2 regions of the Providencia sp. PROV200 genome follow, and region 2 is predicted to be linked to the other one. Evidence: predicted binding sites of a transcription regulator. Region 2 holds the regulator's gene; the other holds the start of a gene.

Region 1 (11,807 bases), 420 kb from region 2:
CACCACGGAAACCTAGCATTGGGTTCTCTTCTTCAGGCTCATAAATATCCCCGCCGACTAAATTGGCATATTCATTTGACTTGAAGTCAGATAAACGGACAATAACGCGTTTTGGCCAGAAAGCCGCGGCTAGAGTCGAGATTCCTTCGGTTAATTTACCAATATAAAACTCAATCGGATCATCATAACCCGCCATCATTTGGCGAATTTCGGCTTGCAGCTCAGGAGATTGTTTATCAAACTCCAGCAGTGCTCTTGGGTGAACACCAATCATACGATTGATGATAAACTCAAGTCTTGCTAAGCCCACGCCTTCATTAGGTAAGCAAGCAAAATCAAATGCACGATCAGGGTTACCCACGTTCATCATGATTTTGACATCCAGATTTGGCATATCACTCACTTCAGAACTGTGAATTTCAAATGCCAATTTACCTTCATACACAAAGCCCGTATCCCCTTCTGAACAAGAAACGGTCACCTCTTGGCCTTCATGCAAACGGTCAGTCGCATCACCACATCCCACAACGGCTGGGATACCTAATTCGCGAGCGATAATTGCAGCATGGCAAGTACGTCCACCACGATTCGTCACAATCGCAGCCGCTTTTTTCATGATAGGTTCCCAATCAGGGTCAGTCATATCGGTAACAAGTACATCACCGGCCTGAATTCTATCCATCTCACTCAAGTTATGAATGACTTTAACAACCCCAGAGCCAATGCGATGACCAATTGCACGTCCTTCAACTAAAACTTGTCCTTGTTGTTTTAATTGATAACGTTCCATCACTTGTTGATTAGAGCGAACGGTTTCTGGCCTTGCTTGCACAATGTATAAACGCCCATTGTGGCCATCTTTAGCCCACTCGATATCCATTGGACGACCGTAGTGTTTTTCAATCTGCAAAGCTTGGCGAGCCAGTTCTTCAACTTCATGATCAGCTAAAGAGAAACGATTGCGTAGCGCTTCTGGCACATCTTCGATTTGTACTTGTTTACCGTGCTCTTTACTGTTGGCATACACCATTTGTAATTTTTTAGAGCCCAGTGTACGACGCACAATCGCGGGACGGCTATTTGTTAGTGTTGGCTTATGGACATAAAATTCATCTGGGTTCACAGCGCCTTGCACCACCATCTCACCTAAACCATACGCAGAGGTGATAAATACCACTTGGTCGAAGCCCGATTCAGTATCAATCGTAAACATAACGCCAGATGAGGCTAGATCTGAACGTACCATCCGTTGAATACCAGCGGAAAGTGCGACACCACGGTGATCATAACCTTGGTGAACACGATATGAAATCGCACGGTCATTAAACAGTGAAGCAAAAACGTGTTTAATCGCAACTAATACTGCGTCTATCCCTTGAACGTTAAGGAATGTTTCCTGTTGCCCTGCAAACGAAGCGTCAGGCATATCCTCTGCGGTTGCCGATGAGCGAACTGCAAATGAGGCTTCCGCTTCACCTTCTGACAGTTGCGCGAATGCATCACGAATATCTTGTTCCAACTCCTTCGTCAGTGGAGTATCAATCACCCATTGACGGATCTGAGCACCTGCTACAGCCAGTTGGTTCACATCATCAATATCCGTTTCATCTAGCAGGTTATAAATGCGCTGATTTACACCGCTCTGCTCCAGAAAATCATTAAACGCCTGTGCGGTTGTCGCGAAACCGTTAGGTACGGATACTCCCAGATCAGATAAGTTAGTGATCATTTCACCGAGAGAAGCATTTTTGCCTCCGACACGGTCAACATCATTCATCCCTAATTGGTTATACCAAAGTACATTACACGGAGTGAGGCCATTTGTGGACATTGAAAGCGATCCTTTTATAGCAATTTAGTGACAGAGTACAAATCGTAAAAAATCTCGTTGGCGAAAATTCGCCTCGTGAAATAGACTAGCACAGACGATAAGAGAAGATGGACTGGTGAATCGTTCCATCACTGAAGAAAACTTTTTTGTTCTAAAAATCGTTCAAAAAATGGCTATAGTTCCCCCTATAAACTAATTTTTAAACTTTAAACAAAGATAATATCTCCCAATATCCAGTGATAAATACAATAAGAGACAAATAATGATGACCGAATTAGGAACAATGAATAATATGGCAAGCCAAGTTCAACGTACTGTTTTCTTTATTTCTGATGGAACCGCGATCACCGCTGAAACTTTGGGGCACGCCGTACTTTCTCAATTTCCTCTGTCATTTATTTCTTATACTCTGCCGTTTGTGACGAGCGAAACCCGCGCACAGGAAATTAAACAAAAAATTGATGTTATTTTCCAAGAAACCCAGCTACGCCCTTTAGTGTTCTATTCGATTATCTCCCCTGAAGTAAAGCAAATCATCACCCAAAGTGCTGGGTTTTGCCAAGATATCGTCCAAAGTTTAGTCGCGCCAATTCAAAAGGAAGTTGGCCTAGAACCTGAGCCAAAACTCAACCGAACTCATGGTTTGTCTATGCAGAATATGAATCAATATGATGCACGAATAGCTGCTATTGAATACACACTAGCTCATGACGATGGGATTTCTTTACGTAATTTAGACCAAGCCCAAGTGATACTTATTGGTGTTTCACGTTGCGGTAAAACGCCGACAAGCCTCTATTTAGCGATGCAATTTGGGATCCAAGCCGCAAATTACCCGTTTACGGCTGATGATATGGATAACTTACAGTTACCTGCCGCGTTGCGCCCATATACTCATAAGTTATTCGGTTTAACGATCAGCCCTGAACGGTTAGCAGCCATTCGTGAAGAGCGCCGTGAAAATAGCCGTTATGCCTCCATCAGGCAATGTCGTATTGAGATAGCGGAAGTTGAAGCTTTATTTCGACAAAATAAAATCAATTACTTAAACACGACGAACTATTCTGTTGAAGAAATTTCTGCAAAAGTGATTGATACCATGGGCTTACAAAGACGAATATTTTAATGAATACAAATAAAAAAAATATTCATTCCTGCTAAGTTGGAGGTTGAAATTAAGCCACATTCGTTTATTGTGATCTTAATCACTTATAGGGCATATGCCTATTAAAGTTCTTTGAGAAAGAAAATGCACAAAACTGATGAATTACGTACTGCGAGAGTGGATAGCTTAATTACCCCACAAACTCTCGCTGATGAGTTTCCCATTTCCCAAAAAGTGGCTGATAACGTGACAACGTCACGTAAAAGAATTGAACAAATTCTATCTGGTAAAGATCCTCGTCTACTTGTCATTGTCGGCCCTTGTTCGATTCATGACATTGATGCCGCGATTGAATACGCGAAAAAATTAAATGTATTAAGAGAACGCCATCAAGACCGTTTAGAAATTGTCATGCGAACTTACTTTGAAAAACCACGTACTGTGGTTGGTTGGAAAGGGTTAATTTCTGATCCTAACCTCGACAACTCTTGCCAAGTCAATACAGGCATCCGCTTAGCACGTAAGTTACTGATTGAAGTTAATCAATTAGGGCTAGCTACAGCAACCGAATTTCTTGATATGGTTACTGGACAATATATTGCAGACCTCATTAGTTGGGGAGCTATTGGAGCCCGTACAACAGAGAGCCAAATCCACCGTGAAATGGCATCCGCACTGTCTTGCCCGGTTGGATTCAAAAATGGGACTGACGGTAATATAAATATTGCTATTGATGCGATAAGAGCGGCAAAAGCACAGCATATGTTTTTATCACCGGATAAAAACGGGCAAATGACCATTTACCAAACCAGTGGTAACCCGCATGGGCATATTATTATGCGTGGCGGCAAACAGCCGAATTACACTGCCGGTGACTTAGCCGCAGCTTGCGACAAACTACGTAAGTTTGAATTGCCAGAGCATTTAGTGGTCGATTTCAGTCATGGTAATTGCCAAAAAATTCATCGTCGCCAACTCGAAGTTGCACGAGATATTGCGGAACAAATAAAAGATGGCTCGACCGCTATCAGTGGAGTGATGGCAGAAAGCTTCTTAATTGAAGGTACACAAAAAGTGGTTTCTGACCAACCGCTAGTTTATGGTCAATCGATTACCGATCCATGCCTTGGCTGGGAAGATACCGAACAACTTATTGAAATTCTTGCTCAAGCTGTTGAGTCTCGTTTTAAATAACCCCCATAATTCCAACTTATTTCTTACGATAAGCCCTTTAGTAAAATATACACTAAAGGGCTTTTTATATTCAAAAAAATATAATTATCATTCAAATATAACCAATACGATATAATAATTCAGTTAATTACAAGATAACGATATTTTAATCCAGAAATATCTTGACCCACCACTCACTAACGATAATAATTCTCACTACGAACGAATTTATCCGTTAGATCACCAGTAGCCTAGCCCCTGCTATTCGCTACAACATTACAGAACCAAATAGTTCAAATAAACAAATACGTTACGTAAATACTTATTGCATGCCACCCAGATAATTTATCCAGGCAGCCAGCAAATTCTGAAACCAAAGGAAAGGATTTCCTATGTTGTTTAAATCGATCTCTACATCAGCCCATCAAGAACACAAAATATCATTCTCCGCGCTTGCTGCTACTGTCGTCATGACTGGGTTTAGTAACACAGTTTTGGCTGAAAATTCATCACCTACAAATACAATGTCAAAAACGGATACTCGGGACATTATTCATGTTTCTAGCTCCCCTCTTAGTTTAGAAAATATCGCTGTAGCAGAACAAGTCGATGTCATTGATGCAAAATCACCTGAATATCAATCTGCAACATCCGCCTTAGATTTACTAAAAGGCCAAGCTGGGGTCTTTGTTTCTGGTTCCAATAGCACTTATGGCCAAGGCATTCAAATGCGAGGTTATGATTCACGAGGCGTGAAAGTTACTGTTGATAACATCACTCAGGACTTTTATTCAGGCCTATATGAAGCTACATTTATTGACCCCACCTTAATAAAAAAAATATTTATCCATAAAGGTGCATCATCTGTACATCATGGCGGCGGTGCATTGGCTGGGGTTGTCTCATTCAAAACAATAACTGCAGCTGATATATTAAAACCTGGGCAAAAATTCGGCGGTCAGGTATTCAGCGGTATTAACCGTAATAACCACGGTTACTATGCAGGTGCAACACTGTTGGGCAGAACTGAATCAACGGATACCCTATTCAGCTACAGTCAACGTAAAAAGTACCTACTCGGCTCACCCGAATTTGAAAACGTTGATAATACTGAACAGCTAAATAACTGGATGCTCAAAAGCAGCTGGCTTGCCCACCCTTCATATTATTTGACGTTACAATTAAAAGAATATCGCAACAATAGTTTAGGGGTAAAACAACCCGCTAAACCCACAGAAAAAAATAGATATCCAAATACACCGCATGAAAGGCAAAGCCATCAGCGAGATATTGCCATTAGCCAATTTTTTACACCCAAAAATGAGATAAATTGGCAAGCTCAGTGGGATATTTATTATACAGATTTATATTTAGATCAAACTGATACAGTTAAGATCAAGAAAAAACCAAAAGAGTATGGTTCTGAAGCGCGAAATCAATATACCTATGGGACTAAATTTACTAATAGCTTCACTTTACCTATGCATAACTGGGTAAATCATCATATTCAAAGTGGTTTCGAATATTATCAGCAAAAGCAAACGTCAAATCAGTACGCAATAAGTTATCCACCAGCAGAACTCGACAACATGTCAGGCTGGTTGGTTAATGACATGACATTGCATCAATTACCGTTAACTTTATCAATTGGAACGCGCTTTACACAATACCGCGCATCGAGGGATAATTTCCCTGAAAGTAAACATACCAACTTGTCATCCCGTATGGCTGTTAGTATTACTCCAACCCATTGGCTCAATATTTTTTCATCATACGCTGAGGCATACCGTACTCCACGTATGTCTGAGCTTTATAATAATTCAAACCATTTCACTATACCTTTTTTTGGCACTCGCTCAAACTTTCGCCCATCGCCTGATTTACGTCCAGAAACGAATAAAACCCTCGAAACAGGCGTAAAATTCAGTTTTGATGGGGTACTTATTGATAATAGCGACCTTCAATTTGGTTCAACCTACTTTAAGACCAAATCTAAAAACCATATTGCCCTTGAAGGCCTCTATACGCCAAGGTATGGCCAATGGTTCCCCGATGAACTTTATTATATCAATATTCCCAGCGCATCCATTTATGGCATCGATAGCTTTATAAGCTACAGAACACCATGGTTTGAATTAAATATCAATCACAATAAAACCACAGGTAGAGAAGACAGCTCTCATTATTCTCTTTCGTCTATACGCCCTGAAACACTAACGACTCGGTTAAATATACCGGTTGCTAGTACTGGCTTTACTCTAGGCTGGATTGGGGAATTCTCTGCAAAAACTCAACTTCAAGGTAATGATAAATATAAAAAGTGGCATCACAAATCAAGCCAAGGTTTAGATCGTTATCATAAAGAAGTCATTCAGCATGCAGGCTATAGCATTCATGATTTCTATGTAAATTACCAAGCAGATCAATTCATAAAAGGATTAAGTTCGACTCTTACAATGAAAAATGCATTTGATAAGCAATATGTCTCTTCTATGGGAGTTCCTCAGGAAGGCCGAAACTTTTATATCAACATAAATTACAACTGGTAGTTAAGTAGTAAAAAACCATGTTATCAACTGATTTTATTGAATTTATCGGCAGTATAGAAATAAATCGGTTGTCAGTTGATAACTCATCACTGTGTTTTGTCATTTTATTAAGGAAAAACTTGTGAATTCAGACCTCTATCATGATTACCTACAAGCTAAAAAAACGTACACTCATAAGCACGCCCAAGAAATAGCGGCCTTACTTGGCGTATCAGAAGCCCAATTAATTCATTGTCGTGTCGGCAAAGATAATGTTCAACGATTGGTCAGTAAACCTGTTGATATCCTACAAGATTTAACCACAATAGGGAAAGCTATAGGGATCACTCGTAATCAGTACGCTGTTAGTATTCAAACAGGTGCATATAATAACCCGAAATTTAGCAATCACGGTGGGCTATTTCTAAACCCTAAAGCATTAGACTTACGTATGTTCTTTGCACAATGGAGTTCAATTTTTGCACTCTCTGAAAAAACGTCAGAGGGAACTCGCCACAGCATTCAATTTTTCGATAAATATGGAGATTCTTTACACAAGGTTTTTTCCACCGACAACACTGATATAGCGGCTTGGCAAGCCTTGATAGAACGCTACAGCACATCAGAGAATCCGCCTATAGAACCTAAAACCATTTCACCATTTTCAGAACAGAAAATCAGCGAAGAACTCGCCTCTCAATTAGAACAGCAATGGCGTGATATGACAAATGTTCATCAGTTTTTTGGCATATTAAAGAAACACAATCTAAGTCGTCAGCAAGTTTTTCGCGCTGTTAGCCAAGAATTAGCATGGCAAGTACCTTCAACGGCCTTATCTGATCTGCTTTCCCTTGCATACCAAGCACAAAATGAAGTGATGCTCTTTGTAGGAAATCGTGGATGCGTTCAAATATTTACAGGAAAAATAAATGAACTATCATCACTCTCTGTTGAAAGCTCTCAAACTGATTGGTTAAATATTTCAAGTACAAACTTTAAACTTCATCTCATTGAAAGTGGCATTTCTGAGTGCTGGGTCACACGCAAGCCAACTAAAGATGGCTTTGTAACAAGCCTTGAGGTCTTTGATACCCAAGGTAACCAAATTATTCAAATGTATGGCCAGCGCATAGAAGGCACACCAGAACAAATAGAATGGAGCAAACAAATTCTTTCTATATCTCGCATAAAATAAAAGAATAATAAATAGATAAATGGGCTTCTAATGGTAATTTTCTGAATACCTTCCAACCCCAAATGGGGATTAAGCTAGAGATGAAATTTACCATAGAACCCTTTAATTCACTTACATGAGTGATCCCTCCTAAAAAATTGCCAGTTATGGCGATTATCCACCAGAATAATTTACCTCGGGATTTCCTGTCTATTGTTATAAAAAAACGATTATAAAAGAAACAATATTTTTTCAATTGTTTACTTGGTTAATAATTTCGAATAGCTTGGACAATTATTTTGAACATAATGAACACAGTGCCTTCCCATTACCTGAAAAAAGAACAAACAAAATACAATCACTTGAATTTAAAGAATTTTAAACATACAATGATGTATGTTTAAAATGTTAATTTTTTCAACATCTATTGTAGTGATAGCTATTCTCATTAAAAAACCGCACGTTTAGCCTATCGATATATCGGAAAAACAGGAAGAATAGACCCTAATTTCGTGAGTTATTATTAGTTATTAATGAACAATAGCCTACTTGAGTAGGAGGTAAATATGTCAGAAAGTGTAGTCAACGATATTGTTAAATGGCTTGAAAGCCAGTTGCAGCGCAATGAAGGCATCAAAATCGACACAATTGCCGATAAAAGCGGTTATTCAAAATGGCATTTACAGCGTGTTTTCAAAGAAATGAAAGGTTGCACGCTTGGCGAATACGTCCGTAAACGTCGTTTATTAGAAGCAGCTAAATCATTACGTGAAGGTAACTTACCAATTCTTGATATCGCATTGCAATATGGCTTCAGTTCACAGGCGACATTTACCCGTATCTTTAAGAAACACTTTGATACAACCCCTGCAAAATTTCGCCAATCAGGTGAGTTACCTGAATGCAAAAGCTTTATGACCTGTAACTGTCATAACTAATTATTTTCGAACGTCCTTTCCTATTAATTATTTGCAATTTTATAGTCTATGTCTGAGCCGATTATATCGGCTCTTTTTTTAACTTAACTCATGGACTAACCAGTTTTCTAAATCGGCCAACTGTCCTTGCAATTGCGGCCATTTCACGGCCATCTCTTTGCTCAAAGCGCGTATCGTTTCTGTTTGATATGCTTTACCCGCCAATTGCTCACTTAACCACTCCAAAGGAGATGGGTCTAAGCTATCCGTAAAAAACTGACAGCGATTTATCACACCTTTTTCGATATCGAAATGAAACTCGACTCCTCCCCAAGGAAAACGGGTATCTGAATAATGGGAGAAAGCGGGTGCTTGTCCAAAATTCCACTCCCAACTACTTTGTTTAGCAAAGGTTTCTGCAAAATTTGGTAAGTCAGGTAGTTTTTCAGGGGAGATATACTCTGCTTCGACCGTTTCACCGAAGTAATTAAAAAAGCTCTTAATTATTCCTTCGCAAACAATTTCATGAGAAATATGAGGGACAAGCTCAGATAAATTCGCCACACGAGAACGTACAGAAGTGATCCCTTTGGCCTGTAATTTTTTAGGATCTGGATTCAGATAATTTGCTAAGCGACCTAAATCTGCATTAATCAGTAAGGTTCCATGATGAAAACCTCTATCTTTCGTTTCTCGGTATGCAGACCCCGAAATTTTTCGCAGGCCACTTTCAGTCTCTAAGACTAAATCATTACGACCTGATATTTCTGCGTTAATACCGACAAGCGCCAGCCCATCAACAATAATTTGTGTAGACACCGTTTTATCATATTCCGGCTTTCCTGCCATAAACGTAAAACAGGTATTACCTAAGTCATGAAAAACAGCGCCACCACCACTACTACGCCGAGCTAAACGAACATTATCTTCTTCCATCCTTCGGGTGTTACATTCTTTCCACGGATTCTGCGCACGCCCGATAACCACCGTGTCAGCATTTCGCCAGAGAAACATAACACGTTGGTCAGTTGGCATTTGTCGAAAAATAGTTTCTTCAACCGCAAGGTTAAACCAAGGGTCGTAGGATCCAGAGATGAGTAAACGTACTGTTGACATTAAGCTATCCTTAAAACAAAACTTGCCCTTAAGATAGCATAATCACTGAATAAAATAGTGAATTTAGATACGTCTTGCTTGCCAAAACACTTTTCGCCAATAAACGTTATCCATTGATGAACGGATCACCCCTTTACTCGTTGATGCGTGAATGAATGTATTATCGGTATCGTAAATCCCCACATGCAATCCATTCTCCCCTGAACCTGTTTTAAAAAACACCAAATCCCCTGGCATCAAATCAGATTTATCAATCCGTGTGCCTAATTGAGTTTGATCTACTGTTGTTCGAGGTAACTGAATGGCAAAACGGTCGTTAAATGTGCGATAGACAAAACCGGAACAATCCACACCATTTTGATTCATTCCGCCATAATGATAAGGCGTACCATACCACTGCTCTAGCTGGTCTTTTAATTGCGCTATTGTCATGATGGGATCTGACAACTGTGTTTTTAACGGTGGTGGTGGCGTTCTTTTAACTGGTGTCGATGAACACCCAATTAAAACCAAACACAATAATAGTGGGAGGTGTTGTATTTTTATAACCATAAAGCACCTTCTTCGTCTATCTTATTGCGATAACTTGCTTATATTATAGTGCGTGAAGACGATAATATAAGCAACTAAGAAATTATTCCGTTCTATCACTTGATGATTTATTGGGCCGACTAATTAGCCATACCCCTAATAAAATAAAACCAATTCCAATGGCCTTTAGCCCTGTCGCAGGTTCATTAAACCAAGGTAAAAAAACCGCTAATAAATAAACGAAAACATAGCTTAGACTAATAAGCGGATAAGCTTTATTCAATGCTATGTGTTTTAATGCGAATAGCCAACATAGCATCGATAACGCATAGCACACTAACCCTAAAAAAATAATGCTTAAACTAGCAATGTTAGCCAGTAACCAATCAAATTGTAGCCAATGCCAGCCAAGTGTGAATGAAGGAAGTTCAACTACCCCTGCTTTTAAGCTCAGTTGAGCGACTGTGACTAATAACGCGCTGCCAATCACCCATAAATAGCCCTTATTCATACGCTGATACTCATTAGCAAAATACCAAACATAATGGCCGCAACCCCTAACCAGTGATTAAGCCCTGTTTGCTCTTTATACACAAACTGCCCAATAAGAGTAATTAATACAAAATTAATACTTAGCATTGGATAAGCAATACTCAGCGGCATGGTTTCCAATAATTTCAGCCAAAACAACATGCCAAGCCCTAGCATGAAAACCGCCAGCACCAGCCACCGAAGGGCTGATGCGGTTTTATTGGTTTTCTTACTCTGCCAATTGACGACAGCTTGCTTTTGAGCAACTTGCCCAACACAGGTCAAAACACTCACAAGCAATAGCAGCAGTAGTTGTACGATCATTGTTGATGGTAAACCACTATCGCCATACGTGAATTTTTAATAACTTCATCTGGCTTAGGAATGTCAGGTAAGCCTTCTTTACGGCCTAATAAAAAGACAACAGTTACCTGCCCTTCTTTGCGTGCTTTTTCTAACCACTGTGCAAACTGATCTGGCTTAATTAAGCGATGTTGGCTATCTGGGTATTCCAAACCATAACTGAGCTCCCCGCTGCTATTGTATAAATAGATATTGGAATTCTGCGTCTCCCACGCAAGTCCGGCGGCAACCCCAACATTACTTGCCATCAAGTATTTACTATTCATTAGTAAGTCATGATTTTGATGAATAAAGTTTTGAGGCAATTTAGAATCGATGGTGTTGTTTGGCAAAGCACTACCAATACATAAGCTGACGGCTAAAGAACATGAGGCTGCCCATAACCAGTATTTTGCATTTAATACCGTACATAGATAACCAATAATCGCCCAGATAGAAAATGCAACAACGCCCAACACCATTTTTGACCATTCATCTGGTTCGTACAATGGCTTTTTGATCACCGTACTAATGACAATAACCGCGATAACTGCCGCGA
Region 2 (11,807 bases):
TGGGATAGCTGGCAGGCTAATACTTTCAGCGATGATTTTATTTTTCACAAAACGTTCAAAGACTTCGGAAAGACCTTGTACACGAGCTTCATTGGCTGTATTTCCCGCAGACATACCGTTAGAGACATACAAATTACCGACAATATTCATTGGAATATACACGGTTTGGTTGTCTGATTGGCGGGTAAATGGCAGGGCGCAGATACCACGTTCTTCATTGCCGGATTGTAAGTCAATTAATTGGCTAGCGGCTAAGGCGTTGTCGGGGTCATAAAACTTAATCAAACGATTGTCTAATAACCCTTCAGGTAAACTATCATCTTCGGTTAATGGGAACCATTTTTCATTAGGATAATGAACAAAATCCCCTTCAGCGATAGATTTACCAAGGTAAAAGTCCGCAAAGAAGTAATTCGTTGATAAACGCTCAAAATACTCACCAAGCGCTGAGGCTAATGCGGCTTTTTTGCTCGCCCCTTTACCATTAGTAAAGCACAGTGGGCACGCTTTATCGCGGATATGTACAGACCAAACGTTGGGTACGGGGTTTAACCAGGAGGCTTCTTCAATATCAAACCCTAATTTCTTTAATTTGGTTTGAAATGCATCGATGGAATCTTCAAGAGCGGCATCTTTGCCGGGAATAAAAGTTTGGCTCATTGTCAGTCACTTGTGAATAGAGTGTTTCAAACGGCCTATGATACGGATTTTTGTCGCAAGCCTCACGCTTTTTATTTATTCACAGATAAATCATCTTAAAATTCATTATTTATCCTAAAATAATTGTATAGGTCACATAAAATTCAGCATAATTCCACATAATAACTAAAGTTTATTAATGAAAGGAAAATAGGATGAAAAACAGAAATAAAGCGCTTTTGGCGACACTCGTTGCATTGTTTGCCGCATCTGCTATCGCTCAACCCAATATTACGGTATTGGCGACAGGGGGAACGATAGCAGGTGGGGGGGATTCAGCGACTTCCTCAAGTTATCAAGCGGGTAAAGTCGGGATTGATGCTCTAATCAATGCGGTGCCAGAAACCAAAAAAATTGCCAATTTAAGCGGTGAGCAATTGGTGAATATTGGTTCACAAGATATGAATGACCAAGTCTGGCTGACACTGGCGAAAAAAATTAACCAGGACTGTGATAAAACGGATGGTTTTGTAATCACACATGGTACTGATACTTTAGAAGAAACAGCATTTTTTCTTGATTTAACTACGCAATGTAAAAAGCCTATTGTTTTGGTTGGTGCAATGCGCCCTTCAACGGCTTTGGGAGCGGACGGCCCTCTGAACTTATATAACGCGGTGGTTTTAGCGACAGATAAGTCTGCCGCAGAGCGTGGTGTTTTGATGGCAATGAACGATAAAGTTGTGCAAGGCCGTAATGTGATGAAAATGAGCACCACTGAAGTACAGGCATTTGATGCCGTTAATGGTGGGGCAGAAGGCTTTATTCATGATGGTAAAGTTACCTATTTCCAAGCACCGCAACCACGTGGTGATAGAGCAGCATTCGATGTCAGTAAGCTCGAAAAGCTTCCTGCAGTAGGTATTGTTTACAATTATGCTAATGCTTCAGCCGCTCCTGTGAAAGCCTTGAGAGAAGAAGGGGTTGAAGGAATTGTAAGCGCAGGTGTGGGTAACGGTAATATGTATAAAGCGGTATTTGACGCTTTAGCAAAAGCAGCCAAAGAAGACGTAGTTGTCGTTCGTTCAAGCCGTGTACCAACAGGTTATACAACAAGAAATGCCGAAGTGGATGATAACTTATATGGATTTGTTGCTTCAGAAAGGTTAAACCCGCAAAAAGCGCGTGTGTTGCTACAATTAGCATTAACCCAGACTAAGGATCCTCAGCAAATTCAGGCATTATTTGAGAAATACTAATTATTAAAATAAGTGTTAATTTAATACAGCGGGGTGCAGTAGCCTGTACCCCGTTAGTTTTGCTGTGACATTAATGTAATATTATTGAATCCACGAATTACACAATATCATCGATAACTCCACCATCAACACGTAAGGCCGCACCGGAAGTGGCTGACGCTTGCTCAGAGCAGGTATAAACCACCATATTAGCAACTTCTTCGACAGTCGCTGCGCGTTGGATCACTGAGCTTGGGCGGTGAGCCATCACAAACTCTTTTGAGAGGGTTTCAAGCGATTTCCCCGTTCTCGCAGCTTCATCTTCCATCATATTGGCAAAACCATCAGACAGTGTTGGCCCCGGTAAGACACTATTTACGGTAACACCACTACCGGCGACATATTTTGCTAGCCCTCGAGAAAGAGAGAGCATAGCCGTTTTAGTCACACCATAGTGGATCATATCCGCAGGGATATTGCGCGCCGATTCCGATGAGATAAATACCACACGGCCCCAGCCTTTTTTTACCATTGCAGGAAGTAAGGCTCTGGATAAACGCACCGAGGACATCACATTTGTTTGCCAGTAATTATCCCAGTTAGCATCATCCATTGTATAGAAATCTTCTGGCCCATAAATACCCGCATTATTAACCAAAATATCAATTTCATTAATTTCGCTGAGTAGCTTATCAACGCTTTTTGCATCACTGACATCCGCGATAGCTGGAAATACCTTGGCGTTTGGTAACTCTTTTTTCAAGCGAGAAACTGCATCATTAACGCGCCCTTCATTGCGGCCATTAATCAAAACTTCTGCGCCACAATTAGCGAGACCTTTAGCGATAGCATAGCCAATTCCAGCTGTTGATGCGCTGACTAATGCACGTTTACCTGTTAAGTCTATTTTCATAGATGAACTCTTTATGTTGAAAAGGAGAGTTTATAATATCAAATACCAATACGAGGCTTTTCTTATTAATGCTGTTAATTTTATTTTATTATTTATTGGTAAATTTTATATATATGTATGTTATTTTTCAGCATAACAACATTTATCCTAATCATTTCACTCAGTATCTGATTTTTTTTAAGACAATTAGGTCAATGTGGTGATAGAAATTAGAGAATTCTTATCAAATAGCAAAAATTAAGGTCCAAAGGGTTAATTTACTGATTTTATCTTAAGCCCCACCTAATGGGTTTCTCTTCATTATTTTTCATATTTATCAATATATTAAATTTCATTTTTAGTAAGGTCATCACCGGTGATGATGGCAGTTAATTAAAATTAATGTGCCGTTGATCATATTTTGGCAACAAAGCCTGTATCTGTGTTGATAATTCGCGTTGCAAAAAATAGGCTAAATACATCGCAAGAGGCATAACTCATTGTGAATATTTAGATTTAAATGGAAAGTTAAATCGTATTTCGGCCGAAAAATAAAATTAAAAAATATTAGAGGAATACAAGAATGGTTAATAAAAATGTCAATACTGGCAGGAAATTGCTCGTCTTAAAAATTGCGATTGCGATGCTTCCTATCGGTTATCAGCCTATCATGCATGCAGAACAATTTCTTGAGGATTCAAAACTTACTGGTGGTCTTTATTACTGGCAGCGAGATCGTTCACGTAAAGATTTAGACCCAAATAGCGATAAATATAAAAAATATGCAGATAATCTTAAGCACTCAACATTTAATGCGAGTCTCGATTTTTCATCCGGTTATTTCCAAGACATCATCGGGCTTGATTTAGCCGGTTTTACTGCCATTGAGTTATCAAATAGTGGGCCTGCTGCGCCAAATGAAATCGGATTTAGTGATGCAAAATCACGTTGGGATGAAAAATGGACCGGGGATCGCAGTGGTGTGACTTTCTATAAGGCCGCTGCAAAACTAAAATATGGCCCTTTCTGGGGGAGAGGAGGCTATATTCAACCAACGGGACAAACTCTATTAGCTTCCCACTGGAGCTACATGCCTGGGACATACCGCGGGTTAGAGGTAGGTGGGGTGTTTGATTTTGAGCAAAATGGCGAGCTGAGCATGTCCTATATGTGGACCGACCGCTATAAAGCGCCTTGGTACCGTAGTATGTATGACTTTCGTGAAGCGGATGGTAAAACTGGGATCAGCTATTTATACTCAATTGGCTTTAAATATGACTTTAAAAACAATCTAGTTCTTGAAGGTGCATATGGGCAAGCTAAAAGTTATATGGATCAATATTTTGCCAAAGTTTCTTATGCGGCTCCTGTTGTAGGTCGTGATTTACGTATGTCTTATCAATTTTATGGAGCAAAAGACAAGGTTTCAGACGGCGGAGTTAACGATGTTTATGACGGCTTAGCTTGGTTGCAAGCGATGACATTAGGTTACACTTACGATGAGTTTGATTTTAAAGTTGAGGGAACCTATGTAAAAGCTAAAGGTAATCAAGGTTATTTCCTACAGCGTATGACCCCTGGTTGGGCAACATCAAATGGCCGCATGGATATCTGGTGGGATGGCCGTTCAGACTGGAATGCTAATAATGAAAAAGCCGTTATGGCGGGTGTTATGTATGATTTAAAAAATTGGGATTTAGCTGGATGGAAGGTTGGAACCTCATATATTTATGGATGGGACGCTAAACCAAGTACGAATAGCCAATATGCTCAAGATGTACGCTTAAAAGAAAGTGCATGGAACTTTGATATTTTATATACCGTGCAGTCAGGTAGAGCAAAAGATACACTATTTAAGCTGCATTTTACCAAGTATGATAATCATACAGATATTCCGAGCTATGGCGGTGGTTACGGAAATATCTTCCAAGATGAAAAAGATATTAAGTTTATGGTGATGATGCCATTTACTGTATTTTAAAGTATAAAATATTTTAGTCACAATGACTGCTATAGGGGAAACCATGGCAGTCATTAAAAGGTATTACCTTATATTTTTAATAATGAATGGGATATTAGCGTAAGGATAAATGCCTATATTAAAGCTTAAAAATAAGGTGAGTATTTTCACCTTATTTTTATTGTGATTATAAAGATGCATTATTTACACTTTCATTGAGTATCAAAGCGTCTTGTTTTAGTTTATCTTTTAATACGGTAACTTTTTCTGAATGATGAGCTGGATTTTTAACTTGTGCTTGACCAGATAAAATCCCACCTTTTTTAATCGATAAACTGCTGTAATGGATAGTACCGTGGATTTCTCCATTATTTTCAATACTGATAGTATCAGAGTGGCATTCACCTTCAATACGCCCATTTACCACCAGTTCTTTGCAGGTGATATTTCCTGTCACTTGGCCGTTTAACATGACTTTAACCGTATTATCTTTTCCGGTTATATTCCCAATGACTTTTCCATAGATATGCACTTGCTCATTAGAGGTTATATTTCCTTCAAAAACAACGTCCCTAGAGATAATTGTATTCGTTTTTTCTTCACTAATCGTTGGGGTTGATAGTGTGACTTGTTCTTCTATCTTTACAGTCACTTCAGGCTCATGACTTACCGAAGGGGGAGTCGCTGTAGGCGCGGGCTTGTTTTGTCTTTTGGTGAACATTTTACTTACCTTTTTTTGATTGAAGTGTACGATCAAGAACAGTATTGATAATGCAAACGAAAATAAGGCGCTAGTTAAATAACTAAAGAACCACCCTATTAAAGTAAGAAACCAGAAGAAAAAACTTGTATTGAGAAAAAGATATGTTTTTTTCATCAGTTAATCTCTTACAAATTGCTAAAGTACTCAATAAGTTTAGCCAATAAATACAATTACACATTTAAATTGTACGTTAACTTTATGACTACATTTGAATCACTAACTCTCTAATTTAGAGTTAAAATTATAGTAAGGTAATTAAATAATTTTAAATAGTATGAAATGATAGAAATCATCTATGATGTTATTTATATACCACATTGATTGGTAAAGCATAATTCTAGATAACAAATTATAATTATCCGTGAAATAATATAAAGATTTTGATTTGAATTGCAACTATTAAGGTTTTTAATAAAATTCGTATTATCGGCGAGATCTAGTGGTAAATAGTTATGTTTAGGTTATTCACTAGGAATTATCACTAATAGAGTGTAAGAGTATCAATACTTAAAATAAAAAACCCCGATAAAATTGTTTTATCAGGGTTTTGGCATTTTTAACCATTACGTTTCATCAACGATGGTTGAATACTGTTACTCTTTGGCTTCGTGTGCGTCAGCATTGTCACGGCAATCGCCATCTGCGCAATGACCATATAGATATAAACTATGGTTAGATAGTTTAATGCCATGGCGAGCAGCGATATTTTTTTGGCGGGTTTCAATGGATTCGTCAGTAAACTCAATCACTTTTCCACAATCTAAACAGATTAAATGGTCATGGTGATGTTGCTGGGTTAATTCGAATACAGATTTACCACCCTCGAAGTTGTGACGGGTAACGATACCGGCATCATCAAATTGGTTCAATACGCGGTATACGGTTGCTAACCCGATCTCTTCACCCATATCGATCAGCTTTTTATAGAGATCTTCCGCACTGACGTGGTGGCACTCAGGCTCTTGAAGTACTTCCAAAATTTTTAATCTTGGAAGAGTGACTTTGAGTCCAGCATTTTTCAATGCTTTATTGTTGTCTGTCATGCGGGTTTTGTCCTGTATCTTAAATCATAAATTTAACAATAATGAGACATTTTTAACATCAATACAGTTGTCTTCTAAACTGATTTACAATTATAGGCATGGAAAATAAAAATAGAAACCATGCATTGTCTCATTATTTTGATAATCTCGTGAGAACCTATCCTATTAGGATACCTTATCGGTTATTTTAGATTATGCCACTGGCTTAGATGATTCATTTTGTGCAAAACAGTGGCGTAACCTATGGGTAAGGGTTCTTTACATGACCTATTAGCCTAAAATTTCAGCTAAAGACATTTCTTCAGAGATTTGTTTTACCCATGCATCAACACGTTCATCAGTTAGCTCAGGTTGACGATCTTCATCAATCGCTAAACCAATAAAGTGGTTGTCATCTGCCATGCCTTTGGATACTTCAAAGTGATAACCTTCAGTTGGCCAATGACCAACAATAACTGCACCACGAGGTTCGATAATATCGCGGATCGTACCCATTGCATCACAGAAATATTCAGCGTAGTCTTCTTGGTCTCCGCAACCAAATAAGGCGACAAGTTTACCTTCGAAATCAATTTCTTCGAGAGTAGGGAAGAAATCATCCCAATCACATTGGGCTTCACCATAATACCAAGTTGGAATACCGAGAAGTAGAATGTCAAAAGCTTCAATATCTTCTTTGCTACATTTTGCGATATCGTGAACTTCTGCTACATCTTTGCCTAATCTTTCTTGGATCATTTTGGCAATATTTTCTGTGTTACCTGTGTCACTTCCGAAGAAAATGCCTATGACTGCCATAAAGTGATTAACCTCTTGTTTTTCTAAGAGAGCTAGAGGTGATAACTCGCCTTCTAGAGCCCATTTAGAACGAAAATAGATAGAATATTACGCCTTATTTTGGCGAAAAAATGTTGCTAAGTCTGTCAAATTTGTGTGATTTACCAAGATAACGCTATTTGAGTATTGATGTATCAACATGCTCAAGTTGTGACATTAAAATTTCTTCGATCAATTCACTACGGCTTATATTTTTATCTTCAGCTAACTGATTCAATACCGCGACAGCTTCTTCGTTCAGTTTCAATTCAACTCTGCGCAATCCTTTCACTTTATCTCGTTTCAGTTGGTTGCGTTTGTTGATCCTTAATTGTTCATCCCGTGATAGCGGGCTTGTTTTAGGTCGCCCAGGCCTTCGTTCCTCAGCGAACAAATCTAGCGTAGTTCGGTCTGTTTGTTCTTTTGCCATGTTTATAACTGCTAAAAGGGTGTGCCAGTAATTCAGCGCGCCATGATACCCTAGCTAATTCCCTTGTGCTATAGCTTCATCTATCATGATTTGGTTTAATTGGTTGTAAAATGAGCACTTTTAGTAAAAAAGCACCACTTGCCATAGACGTGATGCTTTTTTATCCATGTTATTGCGTTTGTTGGTACCATAAATTGGCGTATAAGCCATTTGAGTTGAGTAAGTTTTCGTGAGTATCCATCTCGTGTACTTCTCCTTGGCAAATCACACATATCCTATCAGCGTGCATAATCGTATTTAGCCGATGAGCAATGCTAATGACGGTTCTTCCTTGAGTAATTAATGGCATATTTTCCATAATGGCGGCTTCTGACTCGTAATCGAGAGCGGAAGTTGCTTCATCGAGAATTAAAATATCGGGTTCGGTGAGCAACGCACGCGCAAGTGCAATTCGTTGACGTTGACCACCTGAAAGATTCGATCCTTTTTCTGATAAGGGATAATTAAAATTATCAGTCAATGTCATGATAAATTCATAAGCACCAGCCAATTTTGCAGCGTGAATAACTTGTTCGTCAGTCGCTTGTGGATGACTTAATCGAATATTATCAGCGATAGACCCGACGAATAAGGTACTTTCTTGTAATACGACGCTCATTTTTCGGCGTAATGAAACGGTATCTGCGACCGCGAGATCCATACCATCAACAATAACTTGCCCATGTTGTGGGACATAAAGCCGTTGTAATAATTTTGTTAGGGTACTTTTCCCGGAACCTGAAGGGCCGGTAATGCCAATAAATTCACCTGCATTAACCGTTAATGACAAATTATTGAGAACTTCGGGCGTATCAGGCTGATAACGAAAACGGATATTTTGAAACTCGATTTTTCCGTGAATATTTGACGTATTTGCAATCCCCTTGCGTTCATTTTCTATAGGTTCATCAAGAATATCTCCCACTCGACGTAGGGAAATGATGGTGTGTTGGAAGTCCTGCCAAACTTGGGCAAACCGCAATACGGGTTGTGTAACATGCGCACTTAGCATATTAAATGCCACTAATTCACCAGGCGAAATCCCGCCATTTAATACCTCTTTGACACCCACCCATAAAAGAATTGCGGTAGTTATTTTGCTCACGAATGTCATTAATTGGGAGGCCACTTCACTGCGCATTGAAACTTTAAAGCTTTGAGTCAGCTGTTTGCTAAATATTTTTTTCCAACGTTGATTAAAGTATTTTTCTGTCGCGGTCGTTTTTATGGTTTCAATCCCCGTAATACTTTCAGTGAGAAATGTGAGACCATTTTCATCGGCTTGATAGGATTTTTCAGTTTGCTGGCGAATAATTGGGCCTAGGATCATCCATAAAACAAAAAATACCCCCATAGAGCCTAATAAAATCCACGCCATCAAACTACTGTAGGAAAATAAAACAGCGACAAAAAGAATGACAAAGATAAAGTCTATAAATAGCATGAGCGTTGAACCCGTTAAAAATTGCCTTATATGGGCTAATTCACGGATCCTTGCGATAATTTTACCTGTTGGCCTTAGTTTAAAATAATTTAAAGGTAAGGCCATTAAATGGCGATAAATTTTGCCTGATAATTCAGCACCGATCTGGCTGCTACTATGACTAAAAATTTTATTACGAATAAAGCCATATATCGGCTCTGCAACCGCAATGGCAAAAATCGCCAACGCAATAACATGTAAATTTGAAAGGCTTCGACCAACCAACACTTTGTCGATTAAGTTTTGAAATAATAAAGGGCTAATTAAGGCGAAAAGCTGAATAATGGCAGAGAGAATAAAAATATTTCGTAATTTAACATGTTGCCGAAAAATAGAGGGGATAAACCAACTAAAGCCAAAGGCTTTTTTTTGCTCGGACTCTAGTTGTTCTTTAATGAGTAATACGTCAAATTCAGTATCTGGAAGTGCACCAGAGTTATGAATGGGTTCCTGTTTGTCATTAATAGGGTTTATGAGTGCCAATTCATTTTCTTGGCTAATTACTTGCCAAAAACCATCTATATAGATTAAAGCAGGCAAAGGCAACGTGCTTAATTGTGCATATTGCGCGGTAATAAGCTCGGTTTCATACCCTAATGTATGTGCACATTCTCTAATTTCCCACTCAGTAGGGGATAAAGTTTGCATACCAATTGCATGCCTGAGTTGATCAGATGAAACAGTGTTTTGGTAATATTTAGCCACCCAAACTAAGGCATCCAAGCCATGATTATTTAACTGTTCCATCGATTATTTCTCCCTCATCGCGTTTGAGGTGTATTCATTGATTGGGCTAAGTAAGTAATCAATAATACGGCGTTTATCTGTTTTTATTTCTGCCACAATGGATAAACCGGGTGTCAGTTCAATAGACTCACCATCAACTACTAGTTCTTTTTGGTTAAGACCGATTTGCCCTAAGAACACTAATCCAAGATTTTCATCGAGAGTACTGTCACGAGAGACGGAAATCACTTCCCCTTCAACTGTGCCATAACGAGTGTAAGGGAAAGCATCTATTTTCACCTCTGCTCTTAACCCTTCATGGATGAACCCAATATCTTTATTCAAAATTTTAATTTCAGCTAATTGAACATCATTGTTAGGTACTACAGCCATTAACTGCTGTGCGGGTTGTAGCACTGCACCTAAAGTGTGTGTGGCAAGTTGTTGTATCGTGCCATCAACGGGAGCCCGTATGATTTCTAATTGGTTTCTTTCTTTATTTTTTAATAATTCTTGTTCAAGAGAAACTCGCTTAAAGTCGGCTTGTTTGTATTTTTCATCCCACTCTTGGTTTTTTTGTGCTTTCATTCTGCCCATCTTTTCATTTAAGGCGTGATGCTGGCTTTTTAGAATTGATAACTCAGATAATTTGGTGACTTTTTCTTTTTTAGCGATTAATAGTTCCCGCTCTTGTTCTAAAAACTCTTTCTGGCTGATTAACTGCTTTTCTGTTAACGAATGGTGTGCATCAAGGCGCTTTTTGATGTTCACAATGAGGGAGTTGATGGTTAGTAATTCATCTTTTCTAGCTTGTTGATTAACAATATTTAATTGAATTTCATTGTTAAGTTCATTAATTAATGAATCAAATTCTATTTTTTGTGTTTGATAGCTAGCCCGTGTATTGTTCTGTTCTGTTTCAGTTAATTGACTAAATAAAGGCAACTGCTCAAGGGGCTGTTGTGAAATCAATGATTGATAAATTAATATTTCAGATACATGGAAATTATGCTGATAATTTAAACTTAGAATATCTTGGTCAACGCCGAGCACATTGACAGTGATTAAAGGATCCCCTTGTTTCACGATTTGCCCATCAGTAACATGAATGTGTTCTAAACGACTTAATTCAAACGCTTGAATTAACTGTGTTCGTCCCGAAACAATTAGTTTGCCCTGAGTTGTTGCTTGAATATCCAACTTGCCAAAAAATGACCAAGTTACAGCAAGAAAAACGCCTATACCAATAGAAATAGCGACATAGAGAGCCAAATAAGACGGAGGTGTCTTTAATATCGCTAAGTGTGAAGGCAAAAAGCTGTTATAACGGTTTTTGTCTAATCGATGTTTCATTTTACGTCCATGTCTGATTTCAGAGACTGCTGTAGAGTCCACAAGTGTTTATAAAAATTACCTTGTTCAATAAGTTGCTGGTGGCTACCTTGCTCAATGATTTCCCCATTTTTCATCACAATGATCCGCTGGTGATGGCGAATAGTTGATAAGCGATGAGCGATAGTGATGATGGTTCTTCCTTTTGCAATGATATGCATATTTTCTTGAATAACGGCTTGGGACTCGTCATCTAATGCGCTAGTCGCCTCATCAAATATAATTACTCTCGGGTTTGAGAGTAGTATCCGAGCAATTGCAATACGTTGGCGTTGACCGCCAGAAAGGGATGTTCCTCCCTCGGCAAGAACGGTGTCGTAACCTTTTGGCAATTTCAAAATAAAATCATGTGCTCCCGCCATTTTGGCCGCATGAACGACTTCGTC

What was found. The regulator Fur, encoded in region 2, represses iron uptake genes when iron is present. The targets are predictions, from matches to a motif close to ATAATAATGAGAACNACTATCAA.
Region 1: M1E86_RS08220 (TonB-dependent receptor domain-containing protein) is a predicted target of Fur. The motif match lies at 4,310-4,332, and genes of this name have one in related genera.

What each region holds. Positions count from the first base shown of each region.
Region 1 is NZ_CP096307.1:1,787,815-1,799,621, reverse strand. Features, by position in the region: gene ppsA (phosphoenolpyruvate synthase) at 1-1,831, opposite strand, end outside; gene ppsR (posphoenolpyruvate synthetase regulatory kinase/phosphorylase PpsR) at 2,097-2,957, shown strand; gene M1E86_RS08225 (3-deoxy-7-phosphoheptulonate synthase) at 3,081-4,130, shown strand; gene M1E86_RS08220 (TonB-dependent receptor domain-containing protein) at 4,502-6,658, shown strand; gene M1E86_RS08215 (hemin-degrading factor) at 6,780-7,832, shown strand; gene M1E86_RS08210 (helix-turn-helix domain-containing protein) at 8,378-8,749, shown strand; gene M1E86_RS08205 (lipoate--protein ligase A) at 8,828-9,844, opposite strand; gene M1E86_RS08200 (C40 family peptidase) at 9,908-10,396, opposite strand; gene arnF (4-amino-4-deoxy-L-arabinose-phosphoundecaprenol flippase subunit ArnF) at 10,479-10,886, opposite strand; gene arnE (4-amino-4-deoxy-L-arabinose-phosphoundecaprenol flippase subunit ArnE) at 10,883-11,230, opposite strand; gene arnT (lipid IV(A) 4-amino-4-deoxy-L-arabinosyltransferase) at 11,227-11,807, opposite strand, start outside.
Region 2 is NZ_CP096307.1:1,366,965-1,378,771, forward strand. Features, by position in the region: gene ycaO (30S ribosomal protein S12 methylthiotransferase accessory factor YcaO) at 1-660, opposite strand, end outside; gene ansB (L-asparaginase 2) at 855-1,898, shown strand; gene M1E86_RS06085 (SDR family NAD(P)-dependent oxidoreductase) at 1,996-2,790, opposite strand; gene chiP (chitoporin ChiP) at 3,353-4,750, shown strand; gene M1E86_RS06095 (bactofilin family protein) at 4,917-5,450, opposite strand; gene fur (ferric iron uptake transcriptional regulator) at 6,086-6,535, opposite strand; gene fldA (flavodoxin FldA) at 6,806-7,333, opposite strand; gene ybfE (LexA regulated protein) at 7,488-7,781, opposite strand; gene M1E86_RS06115 (type I secretion system permease/ATPase) at 7,951-10,050, opposite strand; gene M1E86_RS06120 (HlyD family type I secretion periplasmic adaptor subunit) at 10,054-11,382, opposite strand; gene M1E86_RS06125 (type I secretion system permease/ATPase) at 11,379-11,807, opposite strand, start outside.